DNA from 2 places in the Hafnia paralvei genome. Region 1 is predicted to be linked to the other one. Evidence: predicted binding sites of a transcription regulator. Region 1 holds the regulator's gene; the other holds the start of a gene.
The links. The regulator ArgR, encoded in region 1, controls arginine synthesis, uptake and breakdown. The targets are predictions, from matches to a motif close to ANTGAATAAAAATACANT.

Region 1 (5,915 bases):
TTGGCATCACGCAGATATTATTGCTGCATTGCACAAACGGAAAATTACGCTCAGTGGACTATCAAGAGCCTCAGGGCTTTCTAGCACCACGCTCTCTAATGCATTAACGCGTCCTTGGCCTAAAGGCGAATTTATTATTGCTCAAGCGCTAGGTATTCATCCCTCTGAGATATGGCCAAGCCGCTATTATGATGTCGCCACTCATCAGCCTATTGATAGACAGCTACTCATGCGTGCACGAAGATCGAATAAAAACAAAACCGCTGACGATTAAGGTCAGCGGTTAGATTTAAGCTAAATTAACGGGTGTTTATAACCACCCGTTTTCTATTAACAATCACTTGTTAACGAAGTTTTCGCCTAGCTCGATATCTTTATGCAGAACTTCCAGCATACCTTCCAGTGCTTTTTGTTCAAAAGCACTTAAAGATCCGATGGATTTACGTTCAACGATCCCTTCTTTCCCCAACAGCAGAGGCTGTGCAAAGAAGCGAGCATATTTGCCATCACCTTCAACATAAGCACATTCAACAACGTTGCTTTCACCCTGCATAGCGCGAACCAGAGAAAGACCAAAACGTGCGGCAGCCTGCCCCATAGACAACGTAGCAGACCCGCCACCGGCTTTAGCTTCAACAACTTCAGTGCCTGCATTCTGGATACGCTTAGTCAGATCGGCAACTTCCTGTTCGGAGAAGGTCACACCTGGGATCTGAGACAACAGAGGCAGGATTGTCACACCAGAGTGACCGCCAATTACAGGTACTTCGACTTCTGCTGGGTTCTTACCTTTCAGCTCGGCAACAAAGGTATTGGAGCGGATAACGTCCAATGTAGAAATACCGAACAGCTTATCTTTATTGTACACACCCGCTTTTTTCAGCACTTCAGCAGCGATTGCTACTGTCGTGTTAACTGGGTTAGTGATAATACCGATACAGGCTTTCGGACAAGTACTCGCTACCTGTTCAATCAGATTGCGTACGATACCTGCGTTTACGTTAAACAGGTCAGAACGATCCATACCCGGCTTACGTGCAACACCCGCAGAAATCAACACGATATCTGCGCCTTCCAATGCTGGACGCGCATCTTCACCGCTGAAACCTTTGATTTTAACTGCTGTAGGGATGTGGCTGAGATCGACAGCAACGCCCGGAGTCACCGGCGCAATGTCATAAAGAGAGAGTTCTGAACCTGAAGGAAGCTGAGTTTTAAGAAGAAGGGCGAGAGCCTGACCAATACCGCCGGCTGCGCCGAGAACTGCAACTTTCATTCTATACTCCTTGATTTATCTTTAATTTAAGAGTGCCGTGAATGCATTACCGCGCACCTTAGTCCATCATGTCTTAAAAAACAATCTGTTAACACAAAGATTGGGATATGACGCACTAATTCCATGTCCTACTGCAAGGTTTATAATAAAAAATAGCTTATGCATGAAAGGCATAGGGTTACAAAGTAGGAATTCGTTGCGCACTTATCACAGCTGATTACCCGGCCGTTACATTACACCCTTCCTTTACATCACAACAACATCATTTTAATAACAAACCATTTACCAATGATGAAGACTTAGTCACAGATTCGACTAACATATTCATTTTATGAGCAAGGTGATAAAATCACGCCCTTGCCGGTTTGATTTCTTAATGGCCGACTTAATATTTTTTGCACTTAAATTGCATAAAAATTCATTATTGCGCATAATAATGTTCTCTATTTCTATTTCTACGGTGAAGAATGCGAACTCCAACAAAACAAGAAGACTTGATCAAGGCATTCAAGGCGCTACTCAAGGAAGAGAAATTTAGCTCTCAGGGTGAGATCGTGCAGGCACTGCAAGATGAAGGCTTTGAGAATATCAACCAATCCAAAGTATCTCGTATGCTGACCAAATTTGGTGCAGTGCGCACGCGAAATGCAAAGATGGAGATGGTGTATTGTCTGCCTGCTGAACTTGGCGTCCCAACGACCAGCAGCCCTCTGAAAAATCTCGTGCTCGACGTCGATTACAACGATTCAGTGGTTGTCATCCATACCAGCCCAGGCGCAGCACAGTTGATTGCACGTTTATTAGACTCATTAGGCAAATCAGAAGGCATTCTGGGAACCATTGCAGGCGATGACACAATTTTCACCACGCCAGCCAAAGGTTTTTCAGTAGAACAGCTGCACGACGCTATCTTGTCACTATTCGATCAAGAGCTTTAAGCCCACTCTCTGGCCTGATTATTTGTCGGGCCTATTCATTTCCTACCTGATTTCCCTCTCCCCCCCTCTGGCTCAGCTGATCTCTCCTTTCTGCTAGTTTAGCGTATGTGTACGGCACAATACTCTGCACCTAATGATAATGATGGTCTTTTCAGTCAACATACGTACTGCGACAGGGGGTAAACTCCATGTTCCGCACGTTTTGCAACATGATGTCATTTTATTGATCTTATTAGTATTTAAGCCAAAAAGAACAAAATTCACTCTGTTTTTATTCCAATTGAATATATTTACTACGTGAATACCAAACAAATAAACCTAAAAAACAATTAGCTAGCTATTAATTTTTATAGTTACTAGGTGTACACTTCTTTTCGTGACATGAATCACAGTTCAATAACTAAATAAGATAATCTCTGAGGCATACATCATGAAAATTAAAACTTCTATCGCAGCTCTGGCTATTCTCTCATCTCTTTCTTTCGGTGCATTCGCCGCTCAGCTAGTCGATAACGCTCAAGCCTCTAACATGCAGCCTATCGGCACTATCAGTGTTAGCGGTGTCAGCGCTGCACCTAGCGATATCAGAGCAGCATTATCAGCCAAAGCGGATGCACAAGGCGCAACTGCCTATCGTGTCGTTGAAGCGCGTAATGAAGGTTCATTCCACGCAACCGCTGAAATCTATAAATAAGATTCCGCTTCACCTGCAAGACGAAGCATAAAGCTTCGCCAGTCAAAATCGTTAACAACCGCAGTGACCAAAAAGAAAATCGTCATTGAATCTAAGATCGAAGTACTGCGGCAGAAATAGAACAGGAAAATAATCATGAAAATTAAAACTACCGTCGCTGCTTTAGGCCTTCTTTCAATGGTTTCTTTTGGTGCATTTGCTGCACAGTCCATCAGCGCAGAGCAGGCTTCCTCTATGCAGTCATTAGGCACCATTACCACCAGCGGTATTGATGGTTCACCTTCTGATATCAAAGCACAGCTTTCTGATAAAGCCGACGCAAAGGGAGCTACTGCTTATCACATTATTGAAGCTCGTATCGATGGTAACTACCACGCTACCGCAGAGATCTATCGCTAATTAATTGCTCTAACCGTTTCATCATAAGGTCAACGTTTCCTGTGTCTAACTTGAGCTCGTTGACTAATACCCTCGTCTAACCAGACGAACCCCATTGCCTTCGCTTGCGAAGGCTTTTTTTTGCCCTCACCAAAGACAAAAAAGCCGTGGGCAGAGCCACGGCTTTTTACATCAGCGAAAGCAATAGAATGATTTTATTCTTGCTCGCTAATCTCTTGTTTGTGTTCTAGCGCCTTCAACAGCTTGCTATGAATGCCCTCAAAGCCGCCGTTACTCATGACCAAAATATAATCACCAGGCTGAGCCGTTTTCGCAATCATATCGACCAATACGTCAATATCCGCACTCCAATGAGCCGGCTGAACGCAGGCTTCGGCTACTTCAGTCACTAACCAAGGAATGTGGTGAGGCTGGAACAAAAAGACCTCATCCGCTCGCCCCAGTGCCGGAGCCAGATCGTTTTTGGATACGCCCATTTTCATGGTATTAGAGCGAGGTTCCAGCACGGCTAAAATACGTGCGGTTCCACCTACTTTGCTGCGCAAAGCAGAAAGCGTTGCCAAAATTGCCGTCGGATGGTGGGCAAAGTCATCATAAACTTTTACACCAAAGGCTTCACCGCGTAGCTCTAAACGACGACGGGCATTGATGAAGGAATCCAAAGCACGACAGGCATCCGCGGGCAATACACCGACATGACGAGCTGCCGCAATCGCCATTAAACCATTATGCATATTGTGTTCGCCAACTAACCCCCAGTTTACCTCTCCCACCACATCGCCATCCAACAGCACTTCGAAATGGCTAGCATCTGGATTCAGCTTACGTGCATTCCACGTTCCATCTTCTCCACTAAGCTCTTGCTCACTCCAGCACCCCATAGCCATGACTTGCTTCAGGTTTGCGTCGCTGGCGGGTGAAATAATGCGGCCTTTACCTGGCACCAGACGAACCAGATGATGAAACTGTTTCTGGATGGCCTTAAGATCGTCAAAGATATCGGCATGATCGAACTCAAGATTATTGAGGATCAATGTGCGCGGGCAGTAATGCACAAACTTGGATCGTTTATCGAAGAAGGCACAGTCATACTCGTCGGCTTCAATCACGAAGAATGGGCTATTGCCCATCCGAGCTGAAACATCAAAGTTACCTGGCACACCACCAATCACGAAGCCTGGCTCATAACCGCACTCTTCCAGAATCCATGTGACCATACCCGCGGTGGTGGTTTTACCGTGCGTTCCCGCAACCGCAATCACCCAGCGATGACGCAATACTTCATCATGCAGCCACTGTGGACCAGAAACGTATGGAATTCCCTGCTCCAAAATCATTTCAACACAAGGGTTACCACGCGTCATCGCGTTACCAATGATCACCAAGTCAGGTGCAGGATCCAAATGTGAAGGATCGTATCCTTCCATCAGCGTGATCCCTTCTTTTTCTAGTAGCGTGCTCATCGGCGGATAAACATTGGCATCAGAACCCGTCACTTCATGTCCTAACGTCCGAGCCAGCAAAGCAAGGCCGCCCATAAATGTGCCGCAGATTCCAAGAATATGAATGCGCATATCGTTTCCAGTTGATTACATCGAGTCAGTTCACATTCTAACGCTGAGAACGGCTGACGCGAAATGGAATTACCTAGGAATCACTTTATACATTGGCTAGAATAGCTGCGAAAACGTTGGCGGTTTGTAAATAAATCGCTACTCCTTCGCAGAATCAGGGAATGTGTCATGAAAACTTTAGGCGAGTTTATCGTCGAAAAGCAGCAAGATTTTCCACACGCTACTGGCGAACTAACCGCTCTCCTCTCCGCAATTAAACTGGGTGCCAAGATTATTCACCGCGATATCAACAAAGCGGGCTTAGTGGATATTCTCGGTGCAAGTGGTGCGGAAAACGTGCAGGGTGAGGTTCAGATGAAGCTGGATCTCTATGCCAACGAAAAACTCAAGGCCGCCTTAAAAGCGCGCGGCGAGGTCGCTGGTATCGCATCAGAAGAAGAAGACGATATTGTCATCTTTGAAGGCGACCGTGCCAACAATGGTAAGTATGTGGTTTTGATGGATCCATTGGATGGCTCTTCTAACATCGACGTAAACGTTTCGGTAGGTACGATTTTCTCAATCTATCGCCGTATTACGCCCATCGGACAACCGGTGACTGAAGAGGATTTCCTGCAACCGGGAAATCGTCAGGTTGCCGCAGGATACGTGGTGTATGGTTCTTCAACGATGCTAGTGTACACCACTGGTAACGGGGTTCACGCCTTTACCTACGATCCATCGCTCGGTGTTTTCTGCCTGTCGCATGAACGCGTACGCTTCCCTGAAAAAGGCAATATGTACTCTATCAACGAAGGGAACTACATTAAATTCCCTCTCGGTGTGAAGAAATACATCAAATATTGCCAAGAACAAGACGAAGCCACACAGCGTCCTTACACCTCTCGCTATATTGGGTCTTTGGTTGCCGACTTCCACCGCAACCTGCTCAAAGGCGGCATTTATATCTACCCAAGCACTGCAAGCCATCCAAGTGGCAAGCTGCGTTTGCTGTATGAATGCAATCCTATGGCGTTCTTAGCTGAGCAAGCAGG
Region 2 (5,915 bases), 1.2 Mb from region 1:
CCTTGGATCAGCAAACGCCTGCGTATCCGCTGGATATTCTCGTGGCTGAAACTCAGGGAATGTTGGGGTATATGATTGCTCAAACGCTGGAGCAAAAAGAGAGTATTCCACAGGTGGTTACTCTTTTGACACGCATTCAAGTGGAGGCAGATGACCCCGCGTTCCAGCATCCGAGTAAATTTATTGGCCCTGTATACCTCCCCCGATCAGCAACATGAGCCAGAGGCGCGTTATGGCTGGACGATGAAAGCGGATGGTCAATATTTTCGCCGTGTTGTGGCCTCGCCTAAGCCGAGGAAGGTGGTAGAGCTTGCCTCCATTAAGTGCTTGCTAGATAGCGATCATATTGTAGTTTGTGCTGGGGGCGGTGGAATGCCGGTGATTGCGAATCAACATGGCTATTGTGGCGTTGAAGCAGTTATCGATAAGGATTTATCCGCTTCTTTACTAGCCCAAGAGCTGCAAGCTGAATATTTAATGATTTTAACCGACGCAGATGCGGTCTATCAGGATTGGGGGACGCCGCAGGCTAGAGCTTTGCGTGATGTTACGCCTGAAATATTGCGTCCTTTTGCCGCACCTGATGGTGCCATGGGGCCAAAGGCGGAGGCCGTCATTGAGTTTGTCGAACAAACCGGCGGAACGGCATTCATTGGCGCGTTATCCGATGCCGAAGCAATTTTACGCCGAGAAAAAGGCACTTGTATTAGGCCTGAAGTCGTGACCGCGATTTAAAATAAAATTAGCGCGCCGATGAATATCAGGCGCGCTGATTTGTTGGTGAGTAGAGTTGTAATTAGAGTTTACCCAACGTCGCCACCATTACGGCTTTAATGGTATGCATGCGATTTTCTGCTTCGTCGAACACAATGCTATGTTCAGATTCGAATACTTCGTCGGTGACTTCCATTCCGCCGTGTAAGCCGTATTGTTCCGCCATTTGTTTGCCGACGGCCGTTTGATCGTCATGAAATGCAGGTAAGCAGTGCAGGAATTTGACCTGTGGATTACCCGTTAGCTTAATCACGTTCATGTTGACTTGATACGGCAGTAGCTGCGCGATACGTTCTTTCCACACTTCTTTCGGTTCTCCCATAGAAACCCAAACGTCGGTATACAGGAAATCGGCATCTTTCACGCCTTCGGCGAGATCTTCAGTAAGAACGAGCTTGGCTCCAGTTTTATCGGCAATAGCTTGGCACTGAGCTACCAGCTCCGCTTCCGGCCAGCAGGCTTTTGGGGCCACTAAACGTAGCTCCATTCCCATCAGAGCGGCCCCCTCCAGCAGAGAATTACCCATGTTGTTACGTGCATCGCCCAAATACGCGAGTTTTACCTGCGATAGTGGCTTGTTTGGCATATGCTCCTGAATTGTAAGCAGATCGGCCAAAATTTGGGTTGGATGGAATTCGTCGGTAAGCCCGTTCCAAATCGGTACTCCGGCATACTGAGCCAGCGTTTCGACCACCTCTTGCCCCCACCCACGGTATTGAATAGCGTCGTACATTCTGCCCAGAACTCGTGCGCTGTCTTTAATGGATTCTTTATGGCCAATCTGGCTGCCGTTGGAGCCTAAATAGGTCACGTTGGCTCCTTGGTCATAAGCGGCAACTTCGAAAGAGCAACGGGTTCGGGTGGAGTCTTTTTCGAAGATGAGCGCGATATTCTTACCTTTCAGCGTCTGCGGTTCATTGCCTGCCTTTTTAGCCTGCTTTAACTCAGCGGCTAAAGTGAGTAGGTATGCGATATCCGCAGGAGTGAAATCTAATAGTCTAAGAAAGTGATGCTGATATAGCTGACTCATAGTGCCCATCCCCAGTTGTGTTTTTATTGTGCTTGATGAATTAATATTCACATTAAGTGTATTAAAATTCAAAATCAACCCCCAGTCAGATAAATATTCACGTTTCTTATGGAGGCGCAGCCGTGGCTGTGGGAGAATGAAACTAGCGCGATTGCACACAGATTGAGGACAAAGACATGGCAAACCCTGAGCTATTAGAAGAACAACGTGAAGAAACTCGCCTGATCATTGAAGAACTGCTGGATGACGGTAGCGATCCGGACGCGTTATACACTATTGAACACCACCTTTCGGCGGATAACTTCGAGCTGTTAGAGAAAGCGGCGGTTGAAGCTTTCAAACTGGGTTATGAAGTGACGGATGCCGAAGAACTGGAAGTTGAAGACGGTACATTGTTGATGTGCTGTGATGTGATCAGCGAAGTCGGTCTGAATGCGGAAGTTATCGACACTCAGGTTGAACAGCTGATGAACCTAGCCGAAAAAATGAACGTGAATTACGACGGCTGGGGTACCTACTTCGAAGATCCAAATGGTGAAGAAGGCGACGAAGATGACGAAGACGACGCGGAAGGCGTTGATGAAGATGATAACGGCATTCGCCATTAATCTTTAACTTCTCATTGAGAACAGTGGATCCGGTGTCAGTAATGGCACCGGATTTTTTTTGCGTATTTTTTTGGTTAGTTTTTATATTTATCAGTATTGAATTACGCGTTGAATAAATAGGCGCGTGATGTAAATGCGGTATGTCACATCTAATGTAAATAGTTAGTTAAATTCATTGTAAATCGAAGCCATAGAGATTAAACAAATAATACCTATAAAAATCACTGCATAAGGTGAACGTAATGGCTGCAAACCAACATAAAATACAACGCAATATCTGGCTTACATTAGGGCTAATGGGAATGTGTAGCTCTGCGCTGGCGGCGGTTATCCCCGCAGGAACAGAACTGGCGACTAAGCAGGAACTCGTCAGAAATAACGGCAGTGAACCCGCATCGCTTGACCCGCATAAGGTCGAGAGCGACGTTGAGTTTAATATTATCAGCGATTTTTTTGATGGGCTGGTCGGCATTAAACACGATGGCAGCATAGAGCCTCGATTGGCTGAAAGCTGGGAGAATAAAGACAACCGCGTTTGGACGTTTCATTTAAGACCTGATATTAAGTGGTCGAATGGCGAGCCTATTACCGCGCAGGATGTGGTATTTAGCTGGCGTAGGCTTGTCGATCCTAAAACGGTTTCTCCTTATGGTAGCTATCTTAATAACATGCATGTCACTAACGCAGGGGAAATCGTGGCGGGCAAGCAATCACCGGATACGCTTGGTATCAAAGCGCTGGACGATAAAACCGTACAGGTAACGCTGAATCAGCCGGTGGCCTATTTTCTTTCGATGCTGGCGCATAACTCATTAGTGCCTATCAACCAGAAAACCGTAGAGAAATATGGCGATAAATGGACTCAGCCGGGAAATTTTGTCAGCAGCGGTGCTTACACCCTTTCGCAATGGGTTGTGAATGAAAAAGTGGTTGGAGAACGTAATAAAAACTATTGGGATGATGCCCATACGGTGATTAACCGTGTGACTTATTTACCTATTGCATCTGAAACAGCGGATATAAATCGTTATAAAGCCGGAGAAATCGATATTGCTTATCCGGTTCCGCAGATTCAATTTAAAGCGCTAAAAGCGCAGTTGGGTGAGCAGGTTCATGTTGAACCCAATCTGGCGACGTATTATTACCAATTCAATACAACAAAAGCGCCATTTAATGATCCTCGGGTGCGGTTGGCATTAAACCTTGGTTTAGATAAAGATATTATTGCCGAGAAAGTATTAGGCCAGGGACAGCGGCCGGCATGGATGACGAGTCAGGATACGACCGGTGGTGTGACGTTCAAGAAGCCAGACTACGCAAGCTGGACGCATGAACAGCGGATCACCGAGGCGAAGAAATTGCTGAAAGAGGCTGGTTTTAGCGAAGCGAAACCATTGAGTTTTGATTTACTCTACAATACCTCGGAGTCTCATCAGCGAATTGCTATTGCGGCAAGTTCGATGTGGAAAAAAAATTTAGGCGTGGAAGCCAAACTGCAAAATCAGGAATGGAAAACCATGTTAGACACCATGCACAGCCGCACTTATGACTTGGTACGCTATGCATGGATTGCCGATTATGATGATGCTTCAACCTTTTTAAATAATTTCCGTACTGGCGATAGTCAGAATACTACCGGCTTTAGCAACGCTGATTTTGATGAGGCAATGAAGCAAGCGGCAATGGCTGGAAGTCTTGAACAAAGAGGGCAGTTTTACCAGAAGGCAGAAGATGTTCTCGCGCAAAATGTTCCTGCTATTCCTGTTTACCAATATGTGGTCGTTAAGCTAGTAAAACCGTATGTCGGTGGGTATCACACTAACAATCTTGGATATTTCTATACCAAGGACATGTACATTAAAAAACATTAACTGAATGCGTTTTTTATTCTGACAAAGATATTCTGTAAACGTCACTCATATTAATCCACCGACCTTTTGGCCGGTGGATTATGACTAAAATGGTTAAGCTCCGTTAGATAATACCCCTAATCGAATCGCATATTTTTTGATTTTATAATGCAGCGTTGTACGGGATAGCCCCAGTTTTTTGGCGGCTTCTGCGACGTTGCCATTGGCATGATTAAGCGCACGGGTAATCAGGTGTTGTTCAAACTGGGCCACTTGACTGACGAGATCGCCGTTGCTGGCAAATGACTCAAGAGTATGGAGTTGCTCTGCAGGCACCTCGCGAGCCGTGCTGCTTTCAGGGAATAGCTCTGGACACTCCTCATCGTAAGCAATGTTTTCTAACGGACCGTCGCGTTCTTGCATAATCATGCTGCGTACGATGGTATTTTCCAACATACGGACGTTACCAGGCCATGAGCGCTTCAGTAGAATACTGCAGGCCTTCTCACTTATTCCCTGAATGTCATGCTCAACGTCATCGCGATATTTATCAATAAAGTAGCGACTCAAAAGCAGGATATCCTCTGGTCGGGAGGCAAGCGGTGGCAACGCGAGCATCCCTACTCCAAGACGATAGAACAGGTCTGCGCGCATTCTATTTTGCTTGATTAACTGGGTAGGGGATTCATTCATTGCTGCTACGATACGCACGTTGGAATGAATCTCATGATTTCCCCCCAATTTCCAGAAGCTTTTGTCCTGTAGAAAGCGCAGTAGCTTGCTTTGCATTTCTATTGGCATGGCATTCAGTTCATCGAGGAACAGGGTTCCACCGTCAGCAAGCTCAAGATAACCTTGGCTATTTTCTGCACCGGTAAAAGCCCCTTTGACTGTGCCAAAGAGGGTGCTCTCTATCAACGTTGGAGGTAGCGCGCCACAGTTTAGGGCGATGAAAGGCTTTTTCGCCCGCTTGCTGCAACGATGTATTAAGCGCGCAAAAAGCTCTTTGCCAGTGCCGGTCTCTCCCACAATGACGACAGGAATATCGTTGACGGCAAGGCGTTTACCTTTGTCTATCAACGCAAGCATTGCGGCGTTTTCCGTAATGATGTCGTGCGTGTTTTCTGCTCGATTTGAGTAGAGTAATTGATTTAATTCGACAACCTGCTCTTGCAATCGGCGCACGCTGGACATGTTTCTGCCAATCTCAATCACGCCGACCATTTCACCACTGCTGCCATACAGCGGCGCTGTGGTGTGCTGATAATCTACGGCCTGCCCTTTAGCGTTGTAATAGACCTGATAGTGACCGATATATTCCACCCCCTGTTTGAGAGAGTGCAGCATAGTGCTTTGTGACTCTTTCATCTTGGGGTACACGTCCAGCATGTGGTGACCGAGCGCCTGCTCAACGGTATAGCCATCCAGATCTGCGCTTTCCTGATTGTAATAAACGTATTTTCCCTCGCGATTAATAATCGCTAATGGCTGGTGGATAAGATCGAAGAAGCGAGAAAACATCTCAAGTGCATGCTGCAATTCTGGATCGAGTGGAGGCATATGTGTGTCCTTTCAAAAAGTGACGGATTTTCGTCACTTAGGTAACTTTTCGAATATATGACAAAATTTTTTTGTTATCTGTTTTATTATTTT

Region 2: argF (ornithine carbamoyltransferase) is a predicted target of ArgR. The motif match lies at 1,860-1,877, and genes of this name have one in related genera.

What each region holds. Positions count from the first base shown of each region.
Region 1 is NZ_CP083737.1:602,079-607,993, reverse strand. Features, by position in the region: gene K9N75_RS02765 (helix-turn-helix domain-containing protein) at 1-274, shown strand, start outside; gene mdh (malate dehydrogenase) at 338-1,276, opposite strand; gene argR (transcriptional regulator ArgR) at 1,744-2,214, shown strand; gene yhcN (peroxide/acid stress response protein YhcN) at 2,645-2,908, shown strand; gene yhcN (peroxide/acid stress response protein YhcN) at 3,044-3,307, shown strand; gene mpl (UDP-N-acetylmuramate:L-alanyl-gamma-D-glutamyl-meso-diaminopimelate ligase) at 3,502-4,881, opposite strand; gene fbp (class 1 fructose-bisphosphatase) at 5,050-5,915, shown strand, end outside.
Region 2 is NZ_CP083737.1:4,155,655-4,161,569, reverse strand. Features, by position in the region: partial or broken gene K9N75_RS19295 (carbamate kinase) at 1-735, shown strand, start outside; gene argF (ornithine carbamoyltransferase) at 797-1,813, opposite strand; gene rraB (ribonuclease E inhibitor RraB) at 1,981-2,412, shown strand; gene K9N75_RS19280 (ABC transporter substrate-binding protein) at 2,655-4,283, shown strand; gene K9N75_RS19275 (sigma-54 interaction domain-containing protein) at 4,377-5,822, opposite strand.